DNA from 3 places in the Streptomyces sp. HUAS MG56 genome. Region 3 is predicted to be linked to each of the others. Evidence: riboswitches for the same ligand, from Rfam matches in the RefSeq annotation. Region 3 holds a riboswitch; each other region holds the start of a gene.
What was found. Region 3 has a riboswitch for cyclic di-AMP ahead of AC4OXY_RS28955 (transglycosylase SLT domain-containing protein). Riboswitches for the same ligand answer to the same signal wherever they lie in the genome.
Positions count from the first base shown of each region.

Region 1: linked by a shared signal. The riboswitch ahead of AC4OXY_RS34645 (M23 family metallopeptidase) and the one ahead of AC4OXY_RS28955 (transglycosylase SLT domain-containing protein) in region 3 are both predicted to bind cyclic di-AMP.
Region 2: linked by a shared signal. The riboswitch ahead of AC4OXY_RS24925 (M23 family metallopeptidase) and the one ahead of AC4OXY_RS28955 (transglycosylase SLT domain-containing protein) in region 3 are both predicted to bind cyclic di-AMP.

Region 1 covers NZ_CM178722.1:7,375,262-7,378,884, forward strand. Annotated here, with positions in the region: gene AC4OXY_RS34635 (M16 family metallopeptidase) at 1-488, shown strand, start outside; gene AC4OXY_RS34640 (M16 family metallopeptidase) at 506-1,876, shown strand; cyclic di-AMP (ydaO/yuaA leader) riboswitch at 2,087-2,249, shown strand; gene AC4OXY_RS34645 (M23 family metallopeptidase) at 2,262-3,002, shown strand; gene AC4OXY_RS34650 (GntR family transcriptional regulator) at 3,221-3,623, shown strand, end outside.
Region 2 covers NZ_CM178722.1:5,267,961-5,271,583, reverse strand. Annotated here, with positions in the region: gene AC4OXY_RS24935 (dihydrofolate reductase family protein) at 1-849, shown strand, start outside; tRNA gene AC4OXY_RS24930 (tRNA-Met) at 924-997, opposite strand; cyclic di-AMP (ydaO/yuaA leader) riboswitch at 1,326-1,492, shown strand; gene AC4OXY_RS24925 (M23 family metallopeptidase) at 1,502-2,527, shown strand; gene AC4OXY_RS24920 (aldo/keto reductase) at 2,602-3,546, shown strand; gene AC4OXY_RS24915 (PrsW family intramembrane metalloprotease) at 3,587-3,623, opposite strand, start outside.
Region 3 covers NZ_CM178722.1:6,122,296-6,125,918, forward strand. Annotated here, with positions in the region: gene AC4OXY_RS28950 (HAD family hydrolase) at 5-811, shown strand; gene AC4OXY_RS28955 (transglycosylase SLT domain-containing protein) at 836-1,339, opposite strand; cyclic di-AMP (ydaO/yuaA leader) riboswitch at 1,344-1,524, opposite strand; gene AC4OXY_RS28960 (polyprenyl synthetase family protein) at 2,139-3,149, shown strand; gene AC4OXY_RS28965 (LolA family protein) at 3,491-3,623, shown strand, end outside.

The DNA.
Region 1 (3,623 bases), 1.3 Mb from region 3:
ACCGTACGGCCGTCGCGGCCGGTTTCGGCCTGCTGCGCCTCGCCGGCGCGCCCTCGATGGGCTGGCTGGACGTGAAGGCCTCCGGCGACGTCGAGGTGCCGGTCATCGAGGCCGCCATCGACGAGGAGCTCGCCCGGTTCGCCGAGGAGGGCCCGACGCCGGAGGAAATGGAGCGCGCCCAGGCCCAGTTGGAGCGCGAGTGGCTGGACCGGCTCGGCACGGTGGCGGGCCGCGCCGACGAACTGTGCCGGTTCGCCGTCCTGTTCGGCGACCCGCAGCTCGCCCTCACGGCTGTGCAGCGCGTCCTGGCGGTGACCGCCGAGGAGGTCCAGGAGGTCGCCAAGGCCCGCCTGCGTCCCGACAACCGCGCGGTCCTCGTCTACGAGCCGAAGTCCCCGGAAGCGGCCCCCGACGCCGACGTGCCCGAGGACCCGGAGCAGGAAGCGACCGTAGAGGCCGGCAACGAGAACGAGGAGACGGCCAAGTGACCGAGCAGCTCGCCAGCATGGACTTCCACCCTCAGCCGCGGCCCGGCGAGGCCAAGCCGTGGGCGTTCCCGGCCCCCGAGCGCGCGGCGCTCGACAACGGCCTGACGGTGCTGCGCTGCCACCGCCCCGGCCAGCAGGTCGTCGCCGTCGAGGTGCTGCTCGACGCGCCCCTGGACGCCGAGCCGGCCGGTCTGGACGGCGTCGCCACGATCATGGCGCGGGCCTTCTCCGAGGGCACCGACCAGCACTCCGCCGAGGAGTTCGCGGCCGAGCTGGAGCGCGCGGGTGCCACGCTCGACGCGCACGCCGACCACTCCGGTGTCCGCATCAGCCTGGAGGTGCCCGCCTCCCGCCTCGCCAAGGGCCTCGGCCTGCTCGCCGACGCCCTGCGCGCGCCCGCGTTCGCCGAGAGCGAGGTCGAGCGGCTGGTCCGCAACCGCCTGGACGAGATCCCGCACGAGCTGGCCAACCCCACCCGCCGGGCCGCCAAGGAGCTGTCCAAGGAGCTGTTCCCGGCCACCTCGCGCATGTCGCGTCCGCGCCAGGGCACCGAGGAGACGGTCGAGAAGATCGACGCGGCCGCCGTACGCGCCTTCTACGACCGCCATGTGCGCCCCTCGACGGCCACCACGGTCGTGGTCGGCGACTTCACCGGCATCGACCTGGACGCCCTGCTCGGCGACACCCTGGGTGCCTGGAGCGGTACCCCGGGGCAGCCCCGGCCCGTGCCGGCCGTGAGCGCCGACGACACCGGCCGCGTGGTCATCGTGGACCGGCCCGGTGCGGTCCAGACGCAGCTGCTGATCGGCCGCGTGGGCCCCGACCGGCACGACCGCGTGTGGCCCGCGCAGGTGCTCGGCACGTACTGCCTGGGCGGCACCCTCACCTCCCGCCTGGACCGCGTCCTGCGCGAGGAGAAGGGCTACACCTACGGTGTGCGTGCCTTCGGCCAGGTCCTGCGGTCCGCCGCGGACGGCACGGGTGCCTCCCTGCTCGCCATCAGCGGCTCGGTGGACACGCCGAACACCGGCCCCGCGCTGGACGACCTGTGGACGGTGCTGCGCACCCTCGCGGCGGAGGGACTGACCGACGCCGAGCGGGACGTGGCCGTCCAGAACCTCGTCGGGGTCGCGCCGCTCAAGTACGAGACGGCGGCGGCCGTCGCGAGCACGCTGGCCGACCAGGTCGAGCAGCATCTGCCCGACGACTTCCAGGCGACGCTGTACCGGCAGCTGGCCGCCACGGGCACGGTGGAGGCCACGGCCGCCGTCGTGAACGCCTTCCCGGTGGACGGCCTGGTGACCGTCCTCGTCGGTGACGCCTCGCAGATCAAGGCGCCGGTGGAGGCTCTCGGCATCGGCGAAGTCAGCGTGGTCGCGGCCGAGTAGGGCACGCCCGCGTGGGGCCCTGACCGCCTACGGGCCGTCAGGGCCCCTCGTCGTTCCGCGCCCTTCCCCAGATGCCCGATTTGGGACGGAGGTTGCCTGTCTGCCCTGTGGGATGCGCTACAAAAGCCCGGTTCGGTTTGGGGACCGGCGGCAGGCCCGCCTAGCGTCGTCCGGGCTGTTCGTCAGGCAGTGCGCCGCACCCGCGGCACCGGACAGCCATCGCCGAGTCCCCGTACGGCGCGAGCCAGGGGAGCCGGGGACCCACAACGTCCCCTGGGGTGAATCGGACGCCCACGCGTGCGCGTGGGGGCCGTAGGAGACCTTCCTGCTCCGAACCCGTCAGCTAACCCGGTAGGCGAGAGGGAAGGAAAGGACCAGCCACTCCATGGCGTTCATGTGCGCCACCGGGAAGCACCGCAAGCCCGGCCGGGTCACGCGCACCGCCGCTCAGGCGGCCGGCGTCGCGGCCCTCACCACCGGTGTCATCGGCACCCTCGCGGCCTCCCCCGCGTCCGCCGCCCAGAACTCCGTCGAGCAGACCGGCCTCACCCCGGTGATCAGCGTGGGCGACGACATCGCCGAGCAGATCGACGCGCAGGCAGCCGCCCAGCGGCAGGCCGCCGCGCAGAAGGCGGCCGAGGAGGCCGCGGCCCGGCGGGCCCAGGAGATCCACGAGACCAAGGCCCGCGCCGCACGCGAGGCGGAGCGCGAGCGGCTGAACCGCTTCGTCGCCCCGATCACGGACTCGTACGTCTCCACGGGCTACAAGGCCAGCAGTTCCCTGTGGTCCTCCGGCTCCCACACCGGCATCGACTTCCACGCGGCCAGCGGCACGCCCGTCCACGCGGTCGGCTCCGGCACCGTCGTCTCCACCGGCTGGGGCGGCGCGTACGGCAACCAGATCGTGATCCGGATGGCCGACGGCATGTACACCCAGTACGGCCACCTGTCGTCCATCGGCGTCACGGTGGGCCAACAGGTCACCCCGGGCGAGCAGATAGGCCTGTCCGGCGCGACCGGCAACGTCACCGGACCGCACCTGCACTTCGAGGCCCGTACGACCCCCGACTACGGCTCGGACGTCGACCCGGTCGCCTACCTCCGCGAGCACGGCGTGAACGTCTGACGCGCACGGCGCACGAGACACGGCATCCGAAGCCCCGGCTCACCGAGCCGGGGCTTTCGTCGTTTTTCCACGGTGTCCCCGGTGCGCTTACGGGAGTCGCTGTCCAAAAAATATCCATGGATTCCGGCCCGCCGTCGGAAATTCTGGCTCATTGCAATAGAGTCACGGAACACGCGTCCATCGTCGACGTGTCACGGGGATTAAGGCGGAGGTCGGTCATGCGTATTCCGGCGCACTCGGTATGCACGGCGATCCGGGACGACATCGTCGCCGGTGTCCACGAGCGCGGCAGCCGCCTCACCGAGGAAGTCCTGGCCCGCCGCTACGGCGTCTCGCGCGTCCCCGTCCGCGAGGCCCTGCGCACGCTGGAGGCGGAGGGCTTCGTGGTGACGCGCCGGCACGCGGGCGCGTGCGTGGCCGAGCCGACCGAGCAGGAGGCGGCCGACCTGCTGGAGATGCGGATGCTCCTGGAGCCGCTCGGCGCCGCCCGGGCCGCGCAGCGGCGCACGGAGGCACATCTGAAGGTGCTGCGCGGCCTGGTCAGACTGGGCCAGGAGCGGGCCAGGCGGGGCAGCAGCGAGGATCTTCGGTCACTGGGCGGCTGGTTCCACGAGACGCTCG
Region 2 (3,623 bases), 850 kb from region 3:
GCGAGGTTCTGGCACACCGGCGGCGCGAAGGTCGTCTACACGACCGACGCCGGTGCCGAGCGCGCCGCACGGCTCCTCGGCGACAGCGCCGAGGTCGTCCCGCTCGGCCCCGGCCTCGACTGGCCGGCGCTCCTGGAGCACCTGTACGTCGTGCACGGCGTGCGGCGCCTGATGGTCGAGGGCGGCGGCACTGTCCACACCCAGCTCCTCCAGCAGGGCCTCGCCGACGAACTCCAGCTGGTCCTCGCCCCGCTCCTCGTCGGTGACCCGGCCGCCCCGCGCCTGTTCGGCCCGGGCGGGTACCAGGCCGGCCGCCTCCGCCTCACCGAGACCCGCCGGATCGAGGACGTCGTCCTCATGCGCTACGAGCCCACCGCCCCCGGCACCGGAGCCGCCCCGGTCGCCGCCGACCGCCACTGGCTGCGCATCGCCTGCGAACTCGCCGCGCTGTGCCCGCCCTCGAAGACGGCGTTCAGCGTCGGCGCGGTGGTCGTCGCGGCCGACGGCACGGAGCTGGCGCGCGGCCACTCGCGCGAGGGGGGCGACCCGGTGGTCCACGCGGAGGAGGCGGCGCTGGCCAAGATCGACCCGGCCGACCCGCGGCTGGCCGCCGCCACGGTCTACAGCAGCCTGGAGCCGTGCGCCCGCCGCGCGTCCCGGCCCGCGCCGTGCGCCGAGCTGATCCTGCGGGCGGGAGTGCGCAGGGTGGTGACGGCGTGGCGCGAGCCGGACACGTTCGTGGAGGCGGCCGACGGGAGCGGGGTTCTGGCGCAGGCCGGGGCCGAGGTGGTCGTACTGCCGGAGTACGAGGCGCGGGCCAAGGCGCCGAACGGGCATCTGGTGCGGTGAGCCGCCGCGCCCCTTCGGGGGCGCGAAACACTCAGGGCCCGGAATCCACTGGATTCCGGGCCCTGAGTCTTCAGTAGCGGGGACAGGATTTGAACCTGCGACCTCTGGGTTATGAGCCCAGCGAGCTACCGAGCTGCTCCACCCCGCGTCGTTGTGTCTCAAGAGTACCCCATGCGAAGGGGTGCTCGCACACCGCTTGATCGCGGGGCCCGCTGCCCGGTGATTCCGGGGCCCGCGATCACGACGCCTTCACCGACGGTGACCGAGCGACCGCCGTCCGCATAACATCTGAGACACCATCAAAAACGCCGAGACCCCTGAACCGTGGCCAACTCGACCGATTTGATTTGGTATTGGCGTATGTGTCCGGCCGGAAAGCATTAACGATCAAGCCGAACGGCTTGGAAAGTGCCTCGCGGGTCTATTAACGTTCGATAACGCAGCGCGGTCGTCCCAGCCGTCACAAGAGGCGGCTCCGTGCGCACGCGCCGAATCCCGCGAGGGAACCGGGGAACCACCACCTTGGGGTGAATCACGCGGACGCCGACGTGAACTCACTGAGTCCACGCCCGGTATACGCGCGTAGGAGACCTTCCTGCTCCGAACCCGTCAGCTAACCCGGTAGGCGACGGAAGGAAAGGAGTACGCCCGCGTGGCGTCCAACCGGCTTGCCCCCGAAGCCCCGTCCATACCGGCGTCCGACGAGCCCGAACCCTTCGGCTACGGCTCCTACCACGCCGAAGAGGGCACGTGGGAGGAGTGGAACCCCACCGAGGACTCCGTCGACCGGGTCCGCGGCCGGCACCGGGTCGCCAAGCAGCGCAGCGGCTTCGCCCGCAGCTCCACCGTCCTCGGCGTCGGCGTCGTCGCCGCCGTCGGCGCGGGCGGCATGGCCAGCGCCCACACCGGCAAGCCGCCGGTCTCCATCTCCCTGCCGGACTCCGTGAGCCACCTCTTCGAGGGCGGCTCCACCGAGGCACCGAAGTCCACCACCGCCACCGGGCTCTCCGACGTCGGCATGCACACCGAGAGCGGCAGCAACGGCGACGCCGGCGAGGCCCTGCGCAACCGGATCATGGCCCAGGCCGAGCAGCAGCGGAGCAAGGCCGACAGCCGGGCCACCGCCGCCAGGCTCGCCACCGCCGAGCAGCAGACCGCCGACGCGGCCGCCAAGGCCGAGAAGGACGCCGCCGCCAAGGCCACGGCCGCCAAGGCCACGGCGGAGGCCGACGCCGCGAAGGCCGCTGAGGCCAAGCGCCTGGCCGAGCTGGCCAAGCAGTACACGCTGCCCGTCGTGTCGTACACGATCACCGGCACCTTCGGTCAGCCCGGCGCGATGTGGTCCTCCGGCTACCACACCGGTCTCGACTTCGCCGCCCCCACCGGCACCCTCATCAAGGCCGTCCACGGCGGCACCGTCACCCAGGCCGGCTGGGCCGGTGCCTACGGCTACCGCACCGTCCTGACCCTGGACGACGGCACCGAGCTGTGGTTCTGCCACCAGTCCTCGATCGGCGTCTCGGTCGGCCAGAAGGTCTCGACCGGCGACGTCATCGGCCGGGTCGGCGCCACCGGCAACGTCACCGGCCCGCACCTGCACCTGGAGGTCCACCCGAACGGCCAGGCCACCGCCATCGACCCGGCGCCGTGGCTGCGGGACAAGGGCCTCAACCCCTGACCCGTCCGACCTTCCGGGTGATCGTGGCGCCGGTGGCGGAATGAGATCATCCGTCGCCGGCGTTGACGTGAAGCATGACTTCCTTGCGCACACTCGGCAGTTCGGATCTCCAGGTCTTCCCCCTCTCCCTCGGCGGCAACGTCTTCGGCTGGACCGCCGACGAGGAGACCTCCTTCGCCGTGCTCGACGCCTACGCGGCGGCCGGCGGCAACTTCATCGACACCGCCGACGCCTACACCGCCTGGATCGAGGGCAACAAGGGCGGTGAGTCGGAGACGATCATCGGCAAGTGGGTCAAGGCCCGCGGCAACCGCTCCGATGTCGTCATCGCCACCAAGGTCAGCCAGCACCCCGAGTACCAGGGTCTGTCCGCCGCCAACATCAAGGCCGCCGCCGACGCCTCCCTGCACCGCCTGGACACCGACTACATCGACCTCTACTACACCCACTTCGACAGGCCTGAGGTCCCGGTCGAGGAGATCATCGGCGCCCTCGACGAGCTGGTCAAGGCGGGCAAGGTCCGGCACATCGCCGCCTCCAACATCAGCGCCGAGCGGCTGCAGGAGTCCCTCGACTTCTCCGCGCGCGAGGGCCTGGCCCGGTACGTCGCCCTCCAGCCGCACTACAACCTGGTCTCCCGCGACACCTACGAGGGCGGGCTGCAGGAGGTGGCCGCCAAGGAGAACCTGGCCGCGGTGCCGTACTTCGCGCTCGCCTCGGGCTTCCTCACCGGCAAGTACCGCCCCGGCACCACGGTCGACAGCGCCCGCGCCGGCCGGGTGCAGGAGTACGCGGACTCCGAGCGCGGCCAGAAGGTCCTCGCCGCCCTGGACGAGGTCGCCGCCGCCCACGAGGCCCCGCTCGCCACGGTCGCCCTGGCCTGGCTCGCGGCCCAGCCGACGGTCACGGCCCCGATCGCCTCGGCCCGCACGGTCGAACAGCTCCCCGCACTGCTGGGAGTGGCGGACCTGAAGCTCACGGACGAGGAACTGACGAAGCTGACGGCGGCGTCGGCCTGATCCCTCCCGGCGGCGCCGGGCCCCGCGCGAGCCCGACGGCCTACGACTGGTACGGGTTGTACGCGGGGTATGCGGGG
Region 3 (3,623 bases):
GATCATGGCAGCCGCATACGCACTGATCGCCACTGACCTGGACGGCACGCTGCTGCGGGGCGACGACACGGTCTCCGACCGGTCGCTCGCCGCGCTCGCGCGGGCGGCGCGGGCCGGTGCCCGGCATCTGGTGGTGACGGGCCGTCCGGCCCCTCGGGTACGGCCGCTGCTCGCGCGCCTCGGCTGCGCGGGGCTCGCGGTGTGCGGACAGGGCGCGCAGGTCTACGACGCCGGGAGCGGGCGCCTGCTCTGGTCGGTCCGGCTGCACCGGGAACTGGCCGAGGAGGCGCTCGGCAAGATCGAGGCCGAGGTGGGGCAGGTCTACGCGGCCGTCGACCAGGACGGCGTCGACGGGCTCACGCTCATCGAGCCCGGCTACCGGATGCCGCACCCGACCCTGCCCTCGGTGCGGGTCGACCGGCGCGACGACCTGTGGCACAAGCCCATCAGCAAGGTGCTGCTGCGCCATGCCGCCCTGTCCGACGACGAGTTGGCGGCCGTCGCGCGCGCGGTGGTGGGTTCGCTCGCGACGGTCACCATGTCGGGGCCGGGGACCGTGGAGCTCCAGCCGTCCGGGGTGACCAAGGCGACCGGGCTGGCGCTCGCCGCGGAGCGGCTCGGCGTCGGTGCCCGACAGGCGCTGGCCTTCGGGGACATGCCCAACGACATCCCGATGTTCGACTGGGCCGGGCACGGGGTCGCCATGGCCGGCGCGCATCCCGAACTGAAGGCGTTGGCCGACGAGATCACCATGTCGAACGAGGACGACGGCGTCGCCGTCGTCCTCGAAAGACTGTTTCCGACCGGCTGACCGGCTGACCGGCTGACCGGTGTCTCAGTACGCGCTGTGGACGTTGTCGATCGAGCCGTAGCGCGCGGCGGCGTAGTTGCAGGCCGCGGTGATGTTCGCGACCGGGTCGTACGGGTCGAACGCGGTGCCGGTCACGTGGTAGGCCCGGAAGGTCGGGTCGATGACCTGGAGCAGGCCCTTGGACGGGATGCCGGCGGCGGCGTTGGAGTCCCAGTTGTTGATGGCCAGCGGGTTGCCGGAGGACTCCCGCATGATGTTGCGGAAGATGCCGTTGTAGGAGCCGGGGATGCCCTTCTGGGCCATGATCGAGAGGGACTCGCGGATCCAGCCGTCGAGGGTGTTCGTGTACCCGGACGTGTGGACGAGGGACGTGGTCGCGGCGGCCGTCGAGGGCGTGCTGGTGGCGGCGGAGGCGCTGGTGGCGCCGATGAGCGGCATCGCGAGGACGGCGGCACCGGTGCCGGCGACGGCGAGGGTGCGCATGAGACGGCTGGTGCGGGTACGGCTGTGCTGAGCGGCAGCAGACATGGGGAGTTCCTCTCCGGCGCCTGCGAGGTGAGCTGTCGGGTTCGGGCGGGGAGGTGCCCGGCCGTGCCTTCGCGAGAAGGCGCGGCTTCACCCCTAGCCGTTCCGGTGCGACGTGTGCCGACCGGTCCGGCGACTTACCTGGGTCCCCCGCTCCTGCCGTACGAATGGGTTCGCGGATGGTTGTGCGGGCGGCGGCAGGATTCGGCGTCCGCCCAGCGAGCCGGAACGTATGCGAGAGCACATGTCGGGAACAAGTGCCGGAATCACACAACGTCCTGTTTGACCTTGAACTGCCCCCTATGTGGTACTTGATCCTTTGCGGTTGTCAACCCTCAACTCGCGCGCCGGGCAAGGAGAACGGGCGGTTCGGCGGCCGGTGTGCGGACATGGGCGTCCGTGACCCAACTCACGAAGTATCAAATAGTCATAAAGGGGACATAGCGGATTTCAGGGACTCGCGCTCGGAGTGGCGCCGGTCGCGAAGGGGGACGTGGAAAGGGGGGTGGGTGAGGGGTGGAGTGAGGGGTGGGTGTGAGATGGCCCGCGGGTGAGGGTGGAGCCATTACTCCGCTCGCCCCTCGGTTCGCGACAAAGCGCAAGGTGTCCTGTTAAGTCGATGAATGTCCGTTCTTACCATCTGATCGAAAACAAAGCGGCCATGATCCAATAGCGCCCGGGCCGGACCGGTGGGCGCTATCGGTGATCGAAACAGGACCGGATACGCTGACTTGAGTGATGGCAGCGACCTATCGACAAACCGTGTAATCGCCAGCAGACACCAGCAGACAGGAGACCCCTCGTGACCGTCGTCGGGCCGTTCGGGCTGAGCGTGCGGGACCAGGCTCTCGAAGCCGATGTCCAGGCCGGATTGGCGGCTGTCGAGGAAGGCTTGCTCGAGGCCACCAAGAGCGAGGTCCCGTTCATCACGGAGGCCGCGCAGCACCTCGTACGGGCCGGCGGGAAGCGGTTCCGGCCGCTGCTCGTGATGCTCGCGGCGCAGTTCGGCGACCGCTACGCGCCGGGCATCGTGCCGTCGGCCGTCGTCGTGGAGCTGACCCACCTCGCCACGCTGTACCACGACGACGTCATGGACGAGGCGGCCGTGCGGCGCGGTGTGGACAGCGCCAACACCCGCTGGGGCAACTCCGTCGCGGTCCTCACCGGCGACTTCCTCTTCGCCCGTGCCTCCCAGATCCTCGCCGACCTCGGGCCCGAGGCGGTCCGGGTGCAGGCCCTCGCGTTCGAGCGGCTGGTCACGGGCCAGATCCTGGAGACCGCGGGCCCCTCGGACGGCCGCGACCCGGTCGAGCACTACCTGGACGTGCTCGGCGGCAAGACCGGCTCGCTGGTGGCGGTCTCGTGCCGGTTCGGCGCGATGATGTCGGGCGCCGACGAGACGGTCGTCGACGTCCTCACCCAGTACGGCGAGCGGCTCGGCGTCGCCTTCCAGCTCGCCGACGACGTCCTGGACATCGCCTCCGACTCGCACGAGTCCGGCAAGACCCCGGGCACCGACCTGCGCGAGGGCATCCCGACGCTGCCCGTGCTCCGGCTGCGCGAGCGCGCGGCCCGGCTGGGGCTGCCCGAGGACCTCGCGCTGTGCGAGCTGTTGGACTCCGACCTCACCGACGACGCCCGGCACGCCGAGGCCCTGACCGCGCTGCGTGCGCACCCCGCGCTGGAGCAGGCCCGCCGCGACACCGTGCGTTATGCCGAGGAGGCCCGGGCCGCGCTGTCGCCGCTGCGGGACTGCGACGCCAAGGCGGCTCTGGTGGAGCTGTGCGACGCGGTGGTGCACCGCGCGGGCTGAGGCCCCGGGCCACCCACGACGGCGTGCCGGCCCGCGACGGCGTACCGGCTCGTCCCCGCTGACAGTGGCTGACGTGTCCGCGATATGGCACACGGCCGTACGGCGCCCTTCGGCATCCGTGCGACCGGGCCCGGCCCCTAGGGGTCCCGGTGGTCGCCGCCCCTACGTGTCATACCGCAGGCGTACACGGAGTTGGCTCCGTGGTCTGACGCTTCCTCATGGCCGATTTGGTGAGATGGGGAACACGGACATCACCACTCCTCACCGATTCGGGTGAGAATGGCGGCTCAGGGTGGACCAGCGTGAGGAAAGCCGCCGCCGACGACGGAGGTAAGGCACACATGGCACCGTACGAATCCGATGACGCGGTGGACGTCGCGCGGGACGAGAACCCGCACGCCGGACGCCGCAAGGCCGCGCGTTACGCGGTCCCGGTCGCGGTGGTGGGCGTGGCGGCGGCCACGATCGGGCTGG